Regions from separate parts of the Vibrio sp. ED004 genome, predicted to be linked through region 3. Evidence: predicted binding sites of a transcription regulator. Region 3 holds the regulator's gene; each other region holds the start of a gene.
The links. The regulator CRP, encoded in region 3, controls carbon source genes, mostly activating them, when cyclic AMP is high. The targets are predictions, from matches to a motif close to TGTGANNNNNNTCACA.
Positions count from the first base shown of each region.

Region 1: nagE (N-acetylglucosamine-specific PTS transporter subunit IIBC) is a predicted target of CRP. The motif match lies at 1,635-1,650, and genes of this name have one in related genera.
Region 2: ITG10_RS25010 (NupC/NupG family nucleoside CNT transporter) is a predicted target of CRP. The motif match lies at 2,069-2,084, and genes of this name have one in related genera.

Region 1 is NZ_CP066149.1:775,633-779,923, reverse strand. Features, by position in the region: gene ITG10_RS03265 (ROK family protein) at 1-155, opposite strand, end outside; gene nagA (N-acetylglucosamine-6-phosphate deacetylase) at 158-1,294, opposite strand; gene nagE (N-acetylglucosamine-specific PTS transporter subunit IIBC) at 1,771-3,330, shown strand; gene glnS (glutamine--tRNA ligase) at 3,633-4,291, shown strand, end outside.
Region 2 is NZ_CP066150.1:1,712,480-1,716,770, forward strand. Features, by position in the region: gene ITG10_RS25005 (hypothetical protein) at 27-296, opposite strand; gene ITG10_RS25010 (NupC/NupG family nucleoside CNT transporter) at 593-1,801, opposite strand; gene ITG10_RS25015 (hypothetical protein) at 2,415-2,891, shown strand; gene ITG10_RS25020 (PTS sugar transporter subunit IIB) at 3,176-3,445, shown strand; gene ITG10_RS25025 (PTS ascorbate transporter subunit IIC) at 3,456-4,291, shown strand, end outside.
Region 3 is NZ_CP066149.1:1,399,508-1,403,798, forward strand. Features, by position in the region: gene ITG10_RS06300 (YheU family protein) at 20-232, shown strand; gene ITG10_RS06305 (phosphoribulokinase) at 310-1,179, shown strand; gene crp (cAMP-activated global transcriptional regulator CRP) at 1,419-2,051, shown strand; gene ITG10_RS06315 (DUF1338 domain-containing protein) at 2,237-3,028, opposite strand; gene astD (succinylglutamate-semialdehyde dehydrogenase) at 3,243-4,291, opposite strand, start outside.

The sequences.
Region 1 (4,291 bases), 620 kb from region 3:
TGGCGGGTAATTTTTGTAACACTTGCCGGTGCGAGTTGGCTTACATCAGCCACTTGTATACGACTGATAGGCCCTTGTTGGTCTATTAGTCGGTATACCGCCGCACTGTTTAGTTGTTTAACTAAGTCTACGTTACCTATTTGTCCGCCATTCATACTTAATTGTGCTCGTATTGTCCATTAACAACAGTCGCTTTAACGTTAAAGTCTCGGTCAAATACAGCTAGGTTTGCAACCATGCCTTTTTTGATTCGACCTAGCTTGCTTTCTACACCGATAGCCGTAGCTGGGTATAGCGTAGCCATGCGAAGAGCTTCGTCTAAAGCGATACCAGCGTGCTCAACTGTATTCTGAACTGCTTCAATCATAGTCAGAGCTGAGCCGCCCAGTGTGCCGTTTTCATCAACACACTTACCATCTCGGTAATATACTTTCTTACCGACAAAAATAAAGTATTCCATGTCAGCACCTGCAGGAGCTGTGGCGTCCGTCACTAATACGAGCTTTTCTCCCTTGATTTTGTGCGCAATTCGAATGTTTGCGTAATCAACGTGGAAGCCATCGGCGATGATACCTGCGTATACTTCTGGCGTATCGTAAATCGCGCCAACAACGCCTGGCTCGCGGCCAACCATAGGTGTCATTGCATTGAATAGGTGAGTCGCGAAAGTAATACCAGACTCGAAGCCTTGACGTGCTTCTGCATAAGTTGCGTTGGTGTGGCCAATAGAAACCACCACGCCCGCTTTCTGAAGACGTTCAATGTGTTCAGGATCGTTCAGCTCAGGCGCTAAAGTTACTTTTGCAACAAGGTCGCTGTTTTCACAGATAAGCTCAATCATCTCGTTATCAGATTTACGAATGTGATCGACGCTGTGGATGCCTTTTTTCGCAACGTTTAGGTACGGACCTTCAAGGTGAAGACCTAAAGACTGGTTTTGGTACTGATTGTGGTATTCACGAGCTGCCGTGATAACCGCACGCATGTCTTCGTCTGAAGAGGTGATAAGCGTAGGTAGGAAGCTAGTACAGCCAGATTTCAGGTTTGCTTTGTGCATGATCTGCATAGTGTCTGCAGTGATCTCATCGTTCAGCATTACACCACCACAACCGTTCAGTTGTAGGTCAATGAAACCTGGGCTTAGGTTTGCTCCGTCTAGGTCGCGAACCTCAATTCCTTCTGGCAATTCAGAGATAGGGCAGACTTTTTTGATCAGTTCGTTTTCGATTATTACAGCATGATCGGTCAGAACATCACTACCAGTGTAAATTTTACAGTTACTTAGCGCGTACATAGTCAGCTAATCCTTATTTCGTGAGATCTTTAAAAATTCTTCGTTACCTAAATGGGTACTTAGTTTGCGAGCATCATTTACGTAACGATTTATCTTTTATGGGCAAACGGCTTCAAAATGGGAAGCGAGTTTAAGTGTTTGAAAAATATGTGAACAATTCATTTTATTTATAAGTTCAGGCTCAGTGTTATCAGTAGTTTATCTGGCATTGCTTGCCTCAAATAACCCGTTGTTAGCCCAAACATTAGATCTAGATTTTATCTATAAATGTTCATTTTTTTGAATGATAAAATAAGTTTTATGATCTCGCTAGCAAAAACCTCTGGATTTGGTAAAAACTGGTGATTACGATCACAAATGGTAAGGTTTTAATTTGCGGAGCAAAATTAATTGAATACACTGAATAGGACTAAATTGAGCGACTAAAATAAGTTTCTCAAACGAATTCTAAAAAATCCTATAGGGGGAAACAACTGGTGAATATTCTAGGATATGCACAGAAGCTGGGTAAGGCATTAATGCTACCTATCGCAACGCTTCCGATTGCGGCGCTTCTATTACGTTTAGGTCAAGGCGATCTACTTGATATTCCATTTATGGCGCAAGCTGGTGGTGCTATCTTCGGTAACCTACCATTGCTATTTGGTCTAGGTATCGCGATTGGTCTTTCTAAAGACGGTAACGGCGCAGCAGGTCTTGCTGGTGCAGTTGCTTACTTCGTACTAACAGCTACAGCAACGACAATTAACGCAGACGTTAACATGTCATTCTTCGGCGGTATCTTCGCAGGTATCATCGCAGGTCACTCTTACAACGCTTTCCACGCTACACGCCTTCCTGAGTGGCTGGCATTCTTCGCGGGTAAACGTTTAGTCCCTATCATGGCCGGTCTATTTGCACTTGTTGCAGGTGCTGTGTCTGGTGTGGTTTGGCCTGGTGTTCAATCTGGTCTAGACGCACTGGCTCACGCAGTATCAACGTCTGGCGCTATCGGTCAATTCGTTTACGGTACTCTTAACCGTGCACTTATCCCTGTAGGTCTACACCACGTATTGAACTCATACTTCTGGTTCGGTATGGGTACATGTCAAGAAATCATCGTTGCTGGTCAAGGCGCATTCGCTAACATCACTCAACTTTGTGTTGACCCATCACTAGCTAAAACTCTAGTTGTTGGCCAAGAGCACACATTCACATTCGCTAACTCTGTAACTCCAGAAATCACTACTGTAGTTAAAGAAGTGACTGAAACTGTTAAATCTGGCGACCTACACCGTTTCTTCGGCGGCGATAAAGGCGCTGGCGTATTCATGAACGGTTTCTTCCCAGTAATGATGTTCGGTCTACCAGGTGCTGCACTTGCAATGTACCTAGCAGCTCCTGCTGAAAAACGCAGCCAAGTTGGTGGCGCACTATTCTCAGTAGCATTCTGTTCATTCCTAACAGGTATCACAGAGCCGCTAGAATTCATGTTCGTATTCCTAGCTCCTGCTCTATACGCAATGCACGCTGTATTTACTGGTCTGTCTCTAGTAGTTGCTAACATGTTTGGTACTCTGCACGGTTTCGGTTTCTCTGCTGGTCTAATCGACTTCGTATTGAACTGGGGTCTAGCAACTAAACCATTCGTACTACTACTAATCGGTCTAGGCTTCGGTGCTCTATACTTCTTCACTTTCTCTTTCGCAATCCGCGCTTTCAACCTGAAATCGCCAGGTCGTGAAGATGATGACGAAGCTGCTGCAGCTCCTGCTGGTGAAGCTCCAAAAGGCGACCTTGCACGTCAATACCTGAAAGCTCTAGGTGGTCACGACAACCTAACTTCAATCGACGCTTGTATCACTCGTCTACGTCTAACTCTTAAAGACCGCTCTGTTGCAGATGAAGTTGTTCTTAAGAAACTGGGTGCTAAAGGTGTGGTTAAACTAGGTGAAAACAACCTACAGGTTATCCTAGGCCCACTAGCTGAAATCGTAGCTGGCGAAATGAAAGCTATCGGTGCAGGTGAAGACCTATCTGATGTAAAACTTCCATAGTAAGGGAAGTACTTAACTAAGACGTAAAGTTACTCTTAAGTAAGTTTTAAATTGAAAGCCTCCCACATGGGAGGCTTTTTTGTGCCTGCCGTTTAAGGCCAGTGAATACGGTTCGTTCTATTCTTCATCGAATAGCAGAAATAATCGCAATTAACGGACGGTTCTTATTGTGCAAAGGCGAAGAATTGTGGATGATTAGCAACAATGATCTTTCTATCTTTGACTTGCGCTATAAGCGCCCGTTTTCTTGGAGATGAAAGATAACTTTCTCTGACAATACTAAATACATAGAGGTGCTATAGATGAGTGAAGCTGAGGCTCGTCCATCGAATTTCATTCGCCAAATTATCGATAAAGATTTAGCGGATGGTACACACAGTAGCGTGCATACTCGTTTCCCGCCGGAGCCGAACGGCTACCTGCACATTGGTCACGCTAAATCTATTTGCTTGAATTTTGGTATTGCTCAGGACTACCAGGGACAATGTAATCTTCGTTTCGATGATACAAACCCTGAAAAAGAAGACGTTGAATACGTTGAGTCAATTAAGAATGATGTAAGCTGGTTAGGCTTTGAATGGTCTGGTGACATTTGTTACTCATCAAACTACTTCGATACGCTTTACGCTTATGCTGTGGAATTAATTAATAAAGGCTTAGCGTACGTTGACGAGCTAAGTCCTGAGCAGATCCGTGAATACCGAGGCACGCTAAAAGAGCCAGGTAAAGCGAGCCCGTACCGTGACCGTAGCCCAGAAGAGAACCTAGCGTTATTTGAAAAAATGCGTGACGGTGGCTTTGAAGAAGGTAAAGCGTGTCTACGTGCTAAGATCGACATGAGCTCTTCATTCATGGTGATGCGCGATCCTGTTATCTACCGTGTTCGTTTTGCTCATCACCATCAGACGGGTGACAAGTGGTGCATTTACCCAATGTACGACTTCACTCACTGTATCTCTGA
Region 2 (4,291 bases), on a different replicon from region 3:
ATAGAGCGTACGTTTAAACTTCTAATTTACGCTTCTGACTTGCTTGAGAAGAGTCCACCGATCTTATAACCAATCGCATAACAAACCACAGCAATAGTCACAAACACCAATGCCGAGAAGAAGTACGCCACCGATGCTGCTACGCCAGTGCCCCACACAACGCTAAACACCAAACCGAGATAAGCCTCTTGCGGCCACTGAGAGATAGGAAACTGAGTACCACCAGCAATAAGATAAACCATCGCAAACAAGCCGATAAAGGCGGTGATAAAACCAATGAGAACGCGCATGTTCATGGGAAGACCTTTGATTAATTGGACTTGGTTGCTTTTGTTCTGGTGAAAACCGACTGTTCTTAATCGGAGACGAACGTTATTAATCGCAACCTAATGATATTCAAGTATATCGGATAAAACAGGCTTGCTCTATTACTCTTCCGAGTGAGCCTGAAACGTAATAGAAGCGGTCATAGAAGTGGCTAAGTCCGAATAAGCTTAACGAGTAGACACAAAAAAGCGGACACCCTTCTTACGTAAACTCTGTAAGTAAGGTGCCCGCTTTTATTGAATCTAGCTGTTTTACTAAATCTAGCTTAAAGCAGGATGAAGATACCCGCTAAACATGCGCTCATTAGGTTTGCTAGCGTACCAGCAGCTACCGCTTTCAAACCTAGGTTAGCGACTTCAGCACGACGCTCTGGCGCCATCACACCGATAGAACCCAGTTGAATTGCGATAGAGCCGATGTTAGCAAAGCCACATAGAGCAAACGTCACAATCACTTGGCTGTGTTCAGATAGCAGCGCTTTATTCTCAACGAAGTCGATGAAAGCAACAAACTCGTTCATTACGATCTTCTGACCGATGTAAGAACCCGCCATTAACACTTCATCACTCGGGATACCAATCAGCCACGCTAGTGGTGAAAACAGGTAACCAAAGATAGCTTGCAGCGTAATACCCGCAAAACCGAACGTCTCACCTAGGCTTTCTAGGCCTGTGTTGACCATAGCAATCACACTCACGAATGCAATCAACATAGTACCGACAGCCACTGCGACTTTCATACCGTTCATCGCGCCGCTTGCCAATGCATCGATCACGTTGCTTTGGTCTGCTTTATCTAGTTCGATATGGTCGTAGTCACTTGGTGTGCTGCGCTCAGGAACAATGATCTTCGCCATTAACAGGCTACCTGGAGCTGCCATGAAGCTTGCGGCGATAAGGTATTTAAGTTCAACACCTAAACCAGCATAACCACCAAGCACACTACCGGCTACCGACGCCATACCGCCCGCCATTACAGCAAACAGTTCAGAACGAGTCATAGACTTTAAAAAAGGACGAATAAGAAGAGGAGACTCACCCTGAGAAAGGAAGATATTACCTGTCGCAACAAGAGATTCAGCTTTACTTGTACCCAGCAGCTTTTGCACCGCTCCGCCCAAGATTTGAATCACTTTCTGCATGATACCTAAGTAATAAAGCGCAGAGATCAAAGCACTGAAGAAGATAATGATTGGAAGTACGCGAACCGCGAAAATGAAGCCTTCAGTAGCAAGGTCACCGAAAAGGAAAGCAATACCAGCGTCTGCAAAACCAAGTAGGCTAGAAACGCCATTACTTAGACTTGTTAACGCCAACTGTCCCCATGGGAAATACAATACTAGAGCAGCAAAGCCAATCTGAAGTAATAGAGCACGAGAGACCGTTTTCCAGTTAATCGAAGAACGACTTTCAGATAGCAGGTACGCGCAAGCAATCAGTGCAATAACACCGACAGAACCAAATAGAATATTCATAATGTGTCCTAGTAATCCTTATAGAATGAACATGAGCCAAGCAAATGACATCAAAGGAACAGGACAAAGAACCGCAAGCAAAACGCTACGCGATGAAGGAGCTAACAGAGTTAGCGACTGTAACAACGAGTTGTTCATGTAAAAATCACCTTATACAAGCAGTGGAACGTAGCTGGTCCGGTCCGTGGGGTCATTCACATATCCATGTGACGGCTTGTATTGGCTAAGCACCGGCTTAAAACCGGAAGAGAAGTATAAACAGTTAAGTGAGACTTTCATCACATTTTTTAACGAAAACGATCGCGCGGTCAAGGATTAAACAAAACGTATTGTTTGTCGTCGTTTTCGTGCTTCAAAAACTGTAAACAATCTGTATAAGGTTGAATTTGGAATGTTAAGTCCTTAAGCGCATGAGCGTAACCTCTCGGTTAATTCTGTGTGATTATTAGCAGTTTTCTGTGCTCTACCTCATTTCCCACGACTTCAAGATTCATCTTAACTTTAGATGCGTATATACTTTGTAGGTATCTCACCAAATAATATCTACAAAATACTAATAGAGCTGATTAGATATAACAGCCATTGAGACTAAGAGAGGAAACACGTGAAGAAAATGGAAGCTCCGCACGACATGAACAATGGAGCTAGATTCAAAACAAATAGACACGGTTATGTGACAGTAGTTGAATATTATAATACCTACACTGTTATTGTCGCGTTTGAAAACACCGGAAATATCCGCGCTATCAGTGCGGCGAAATTACGTACAGGTCAACTAACCGATCGTTCGGTTGCACCTGAGTCAATTATGATTGGTGAAAAGGTTGAATCTGTTAAACACGGAATATTAACCATTACTCAAGTTGAATCTGAAAATATTGTTGTACTGACCAATGCTAATAATGAAGAAATTAGAATGCTATTGCCTGCAGTACAAAAAATGAAAGATAAAACTGAAGACGTCGACAGTGAAAATGTTGCCGCGCCAAAACCGACTTCGCTTAGTCAGTTAACGAAAAGAAACAAAAAGACCAAAGACGTTAATAGCATGCTTAAGAAAATGCTTACTGACTACGGTCGATACGATTAATTACTCATTATCTGCAATAAAGCCTCTAAATATTTATACCCTAGCGTCAAAATTAATTAAGCCTTCCTTTCTCAATAAAATACGTTGCATATTCGAGTGAAAAGTTAAATTTGATCAAAGTCTCACTCTGGATCTTTACTGCAAATTAACGAGATATCCGTCACAATCTCATTTTGGCTTTGTGATGGAGATCTTATTGAAATCTGAATATTTCCATTACTATGCTCTCACACAATAAGAGAACGAAGTTTCTCAACCCCTAAAATCCAATTGAGACAAATATTATGAAAAAGATTCTTGTAGTTTGCGGTAACGGCCTTGGTACTTCTCTAATGATGGAAATGGCAGTGAAAGAAGTCGCTAAGAAAATTGGTTTTGAAGCAGAAGTTGATCACGAAGATCTATCATCTGCTGCATCAAGCAATGCCGACATTTGGGTAGCAGCGACAGACGTTGCAAACCAACTAAAAGACGCTGGTAAAGAAAACATCATCAGCCTTAAAAATATTTTTGACAAAGCATCAATCGAAGAACAACTAAAAACTTTCATGTAAGGTCAAAATTATGCAAAACTTTTTCGAGTTCATGCTCGGCTTATTAAAAGAGCCAGCGATCATGGTAGGTTTAATTGCTTTCATTGGCCTCGTTGCTCAGAAAGCCGATATTTCTACCATTCTTAAAGGCACCATTAAAACCGTAATGGGTTTCCTAATTTTAGGTTTTGGTGCAGGTGCTCTTGTTGGCGCTCTAAATAACTTCTCAGTTGTATTTACTGAAGCATTCGGCGTAAGTGGTGTTATTCCAAATAACGAAGCAATTGTGGCACTAGCACAAGAAGCATTCGGCTACGAAATGGCACTTATTATGTTCTTCGCATTCGTTGTGAATATTTTATTGGCTCGTTTAACACCTTTAAAATATATTTTCTTAACGGGTCACCACACAATGTTCATGTCTATGCTAGTAGCAGTAATCCTGTCTACAGCGAACATCCAGGGCACGGCTCTAGTTGCAATTGGCTCGATCATTGTGGGTTCATTGATGGTTATCATGCCTGCGCTTGCTCAAAAATATACAGAAAAAGTGATGGGTACCGATCAACTGGCGATGGGTCACTTCTCAACATTCTCATACTTGGTTTCTGGTTACATTGGTAGCAAGTTCGGTGATACGTCTAAATCAACAGAAGACATCAACGTACCAAAGAGCCTAATGTTCCTACGTGATACACCTGTAGCAGTAGCAACAACAATGGCAATCTTCTTCATGTTTGCTTCTATTGTTGCTGGTGGTGACTTTGTTGAAACCGTTTCAAATGGTCAAAACTGGGTAGTGTTCACCTTCATGCAGTCTCTTGTGTTTGCCGGCGGTGTTTACATCGTACTGCAAGGTGTGAAGAT
Region 3 (4,291 bases):
ATAAAAGAGAGAAGTATTTATGATCATCCCATGGCAAGACATCGCGCCAGAGACACTGGAAAACCTCATCAAAGAATTCGTGCTGCGTGAAGGCACAGACTATGGCGACGTTGAGATCTCACTGCAAAGCAAGATTGATCAGGTGAAACATCAATTAGCTTCTGGTGACGTGAGCATCGTGTTTTCCGAACTGCACGAGACCGTTGATATCCAGGTGACAAAACGCTTCTAGGCTGCGCTTAGAAAGGAGCCGTGTTATAGTGGAAAACGATTGCTAACAAGTAAGTTACTCAAACGACAAGGGTTGTCATGTCCGCTAAACATCCAATTATTGCGGTGACGGGTTCATCTGGAGCCGGCACCACCACTACCTCAGAAGCCTTCCGCAAAATGTTCAATATGATGGACGTGAAGGCTGCTTGGGTAGAAGGGGATAGTTTCCACCGATTCACTCGACCAGAAATGGATGTCGAGATCCGCAAGGCGCGCGAGCAAGGTAAGCACATTAGCTACTTTGGTCCACAAGCCAACGACTTTGGTGCATTAGAAGAGTTCTTCCGTCAATACGGGAACGAAGGCACCGGTAAAGTACGTAGTTACCTACACACCTTCGATGAAGCTGTTCCTTATAATCAAATGCCGGGCACCTTCACGCCATGGCAAGATATCCCTGAAAATTCCGATGTGATGTTTTACGAGGGCCTGCACGGCGGTGTCGTTGATGGCGATATCAATGTCTCTCAACACGTCGATCTGCTGATTGGCATGGTGCCTATCGTAAACCTAGAATGGATTCAGAAATTCGTTCGTGACACACGCGATCGTGGCCACTCTCGCGAAGCGGTAATGGACTCTATTGTACGTTCAATGGATGATTACCTTAACTATATTACCCCGCAGTTTTCACGTACGCATATCAACTTTCAGCGTGTTCCAACCGTAGATACATCGAACCCACTCAACGCCAAAGGGATTCCAAGTTTAGACGAAAGCTTCGTAGTTATACGTTTGCGTGGCATCAAAAACGTCGATTTCCCTTACCTTTTGGCAATGATTGACGGCTCATTTATGTCTCGTCATAACACGCTAGTGGTGCCAGGGGGCAAGATGAGTTTTGCTATGGAGCTCATTGTAAGGCCAATCCTACAACAACTCATCGAAACCGGAAAAATAGGTTAACAAAACGACATTCTGGTTGATTACTTTTCATACCGTGATCATGTGCACAATTTTGCGTAAAAAATCGTAGCTTGGTCACGATTAAAATCAAGAAATAGTACCTGAAAAAGGATACTATTCTTAAACGAAACACAAGATAGCTTGCAGCGCTCAACGAGTGCTCTTATCCTACAAGTCAATCCAGGCTTAGCTAAAATACGGAAAGCGGCAAGCATACCCTGCAGAGGAAGTGAGATATTATGGTTCTAGGTAAACCTCAAACCGATCCAACATTAGAGTGGTTCCTTTCACACTGTCATATTCATAAGTACCCTTCAAAAAGTACTTTGATTCATGCTGGTGAAAAGGCAGAAACCTTGTACTACATCGTTAAAGGTTCTGTGGCAGTTCTTATCAAAGACGAAGAAGGTAAGGAAATGATTCTTTCTTACCTAAACCAAGGCGACTTCATCGGTGAGCTAGGCTTGTTCGAAGAAGACCAAGAGCGTACTGCTTGGGTTCGTGCTAAATCTCCTTGTGAAGTAGCTGAAATTTCTTTCAAGAAATTCCGTCAACTTATCCAAGTGAACCCAGACATCCTGATGCGCCTTTCAGCGCAAATGGCAAGCCGCCTACAAGTAACTAGCCAAAAGGTTGGTGACTTAGCGTTCCTTGACGTAACAGGTCGTATCGCTCAAACGCTACTAAACCTAGCGAAACAGCCAGATGCAATGACTCACCCTGACGGCATGCAAATCAAGATCACTCGTCAAGAGATTGGCCAGATCGTTGGTTGTTCTCGTGAGACAGTAGGTCGTATCTTGAAGATGCTAGAAGAGCAGAACCTAATTTCTGCACACGGTAAAACTATCGTGGTATACGGCACTCGTTAATCTCGATTAACTGAGCCAAAAATTTGAAAGCCACCAAATGCAAATTTGGTGGCTTTTTTATTATCTATAAGATTTACAGAGCAGATGCGAGATGCGAATGGAACAATTACAACTTCCAAACGCAAACACTCTCGAAGCGAAGCGTACCCGCATCTTTAGGGCAAAGCTCGTGCTCGAATCTTTCTTTAACCGTTAGTGCTTTCGAAGATCTTGTCCGCCGATGCCGCAACAAAGCCGGTGTAAAGCTCACCATTCGCCATCGCATAACGCTTAGCGAACTCATAGAAGCCTCCAGGAATCATCTCATTGCCTTCAACAAATGAAACTGGGACTTTGTCTGCCATTGTTGATGATTGCTCTAATAAGACCTCTGGAGAGCCTTTAACCTCACCACCAGATGCATTGATAGTGAAACCCGATTCGATCAGATAGTCATTCACGGCCTGAACTTCATCAAAGGCGTTAAGTTGATTTACGCTCACCGTAAAGTGGTTGGCACCGTAACCATGGGCCGCTAACCAAGACGCGTATTCACTCTCTTTTGCCAGCACTTGGAAATCTGCGAAGCTTAAATCCCAAAGGCGTCCGCCAAACAGGAATTCATGACCTTGCAGCTTGCTTGCATCGACTTGCTCAACGAGCTTAGCAACGATCTGTTGTAGCTCACTTGAGCACTCTTCTACCTTCAACTCACTGATGAACACTTTCGGCTGTTTTAGATCTGGATGCTCGTAATGCTTCGCGACTAGCTTCTTGCTCTCAAATAAGTAATCGCCACACGCTTTATAACCTAGCTCAAGAAAAGGCTTAGCCAGTGTTTCAATACCCAGCGGAGCTACATTGAAAGTACGCAGTGCAATATGATCGTTAATCAGCGCTTCATCTTCCTTCAGCAAGTGGTGTACTTTCTCAGCCGATGGACAAAGCCTATGAATGTAATCATCCCATAGTGATTTAAAGAGTAGATCGGGCGTCATGGTGACTCCTTGTCAGAGGTTCTAGCAAGCTAGTAATATGGATTAGAAAGGGAGAGGCTGGACATAGAGTCAGCAGCCATCAGCCTGTGACATACTTGTTCTATTATTATCTACCGCCCAATCTTGATGCTGAGCGTGGTTAAAATAAGGAAGCGATACGCCGCTTCCTTATCTCATAACTAATGAATGAGCCTTAGCTCAATATCAATCTAAACTACAGCTCGATACCTGGGCTAAACGTAGCTGGCAGTTGAGTTTCACCACCTTCCATTGAAGCCATTGGGTAAGCACAGTAGTCCGCCGCATAGTAAGCACTTGGGCGTAGGTTGCCAGAAGCACCCGGACCACCAAATGGTGCATCACCACTTGCGCCTGTGAGTTGGCGGTTACGGTTAACAATACCCGCGCGGATATGGTCAACGAAGTATTCCCATTCAGAATCGTCTGTCGATACTAGACCAGCAGACAAACCAAAGCGTGTGTCATTAGCTAGTTTAACCGCTTGCTCAAGTGACTGGTAACGAACCACTTGTAGCAATGGACCGAAGTACTCTTCATCTGGTAGTTCAGCAATGTTGGTGGCATCAATAATACCCGGAGAAACAAACGCCGCTTCACCCGCTTTTGCTTCTACTAGGCTTACACCACCTAGCGATTGCAGATTCGCTTGTGCATCTAAAATAAACTTAGCAGCGGCTTCTGAGATCTGTGGGCCCATGAATGGTGCAGGCTCAGCAAAAGGCTGATCAACACGAATCTTTTGCGTAGCCGCGACCAGCTTATCGATCAGTAGGTCGCCCTTCTCACCAACAGGAACATACAGGCGACGAGCACATGTACAACGTTGACCTGCACTGATGAACGCCGATTGGATAATGGTGTATACCGTTGCGTCCGCATCACCGTATTGGTCACTGATCACCATAGGGTTGTTGCCGCCCATTTCTAGTGCCAGCATCTTGCCCGGTTGACCCGCGAATTGGCGGTGCAGGATATGACCCGTATTGGCACTACCCGTAAATAGCACGCCATCAAGACCTTTAGCGTCAGCCAGTGCGATGCCAGTCTCTTTAGCGCCTTGCACTAGGTTGATTACGCCAGCAGGAAGACCCGCTTCTTGCCATAGCTTCATTGCGAACTCACCCGTCCAAGGCGTCTGCTCTGAAGGTTTGAATACTACGGTGTTGCCCGATAGCAGAGCTGGAACAATATGACCGTTAGGTAGGTGACCTGGGAAGTTGTAAGGACCAAATACCGCCATCA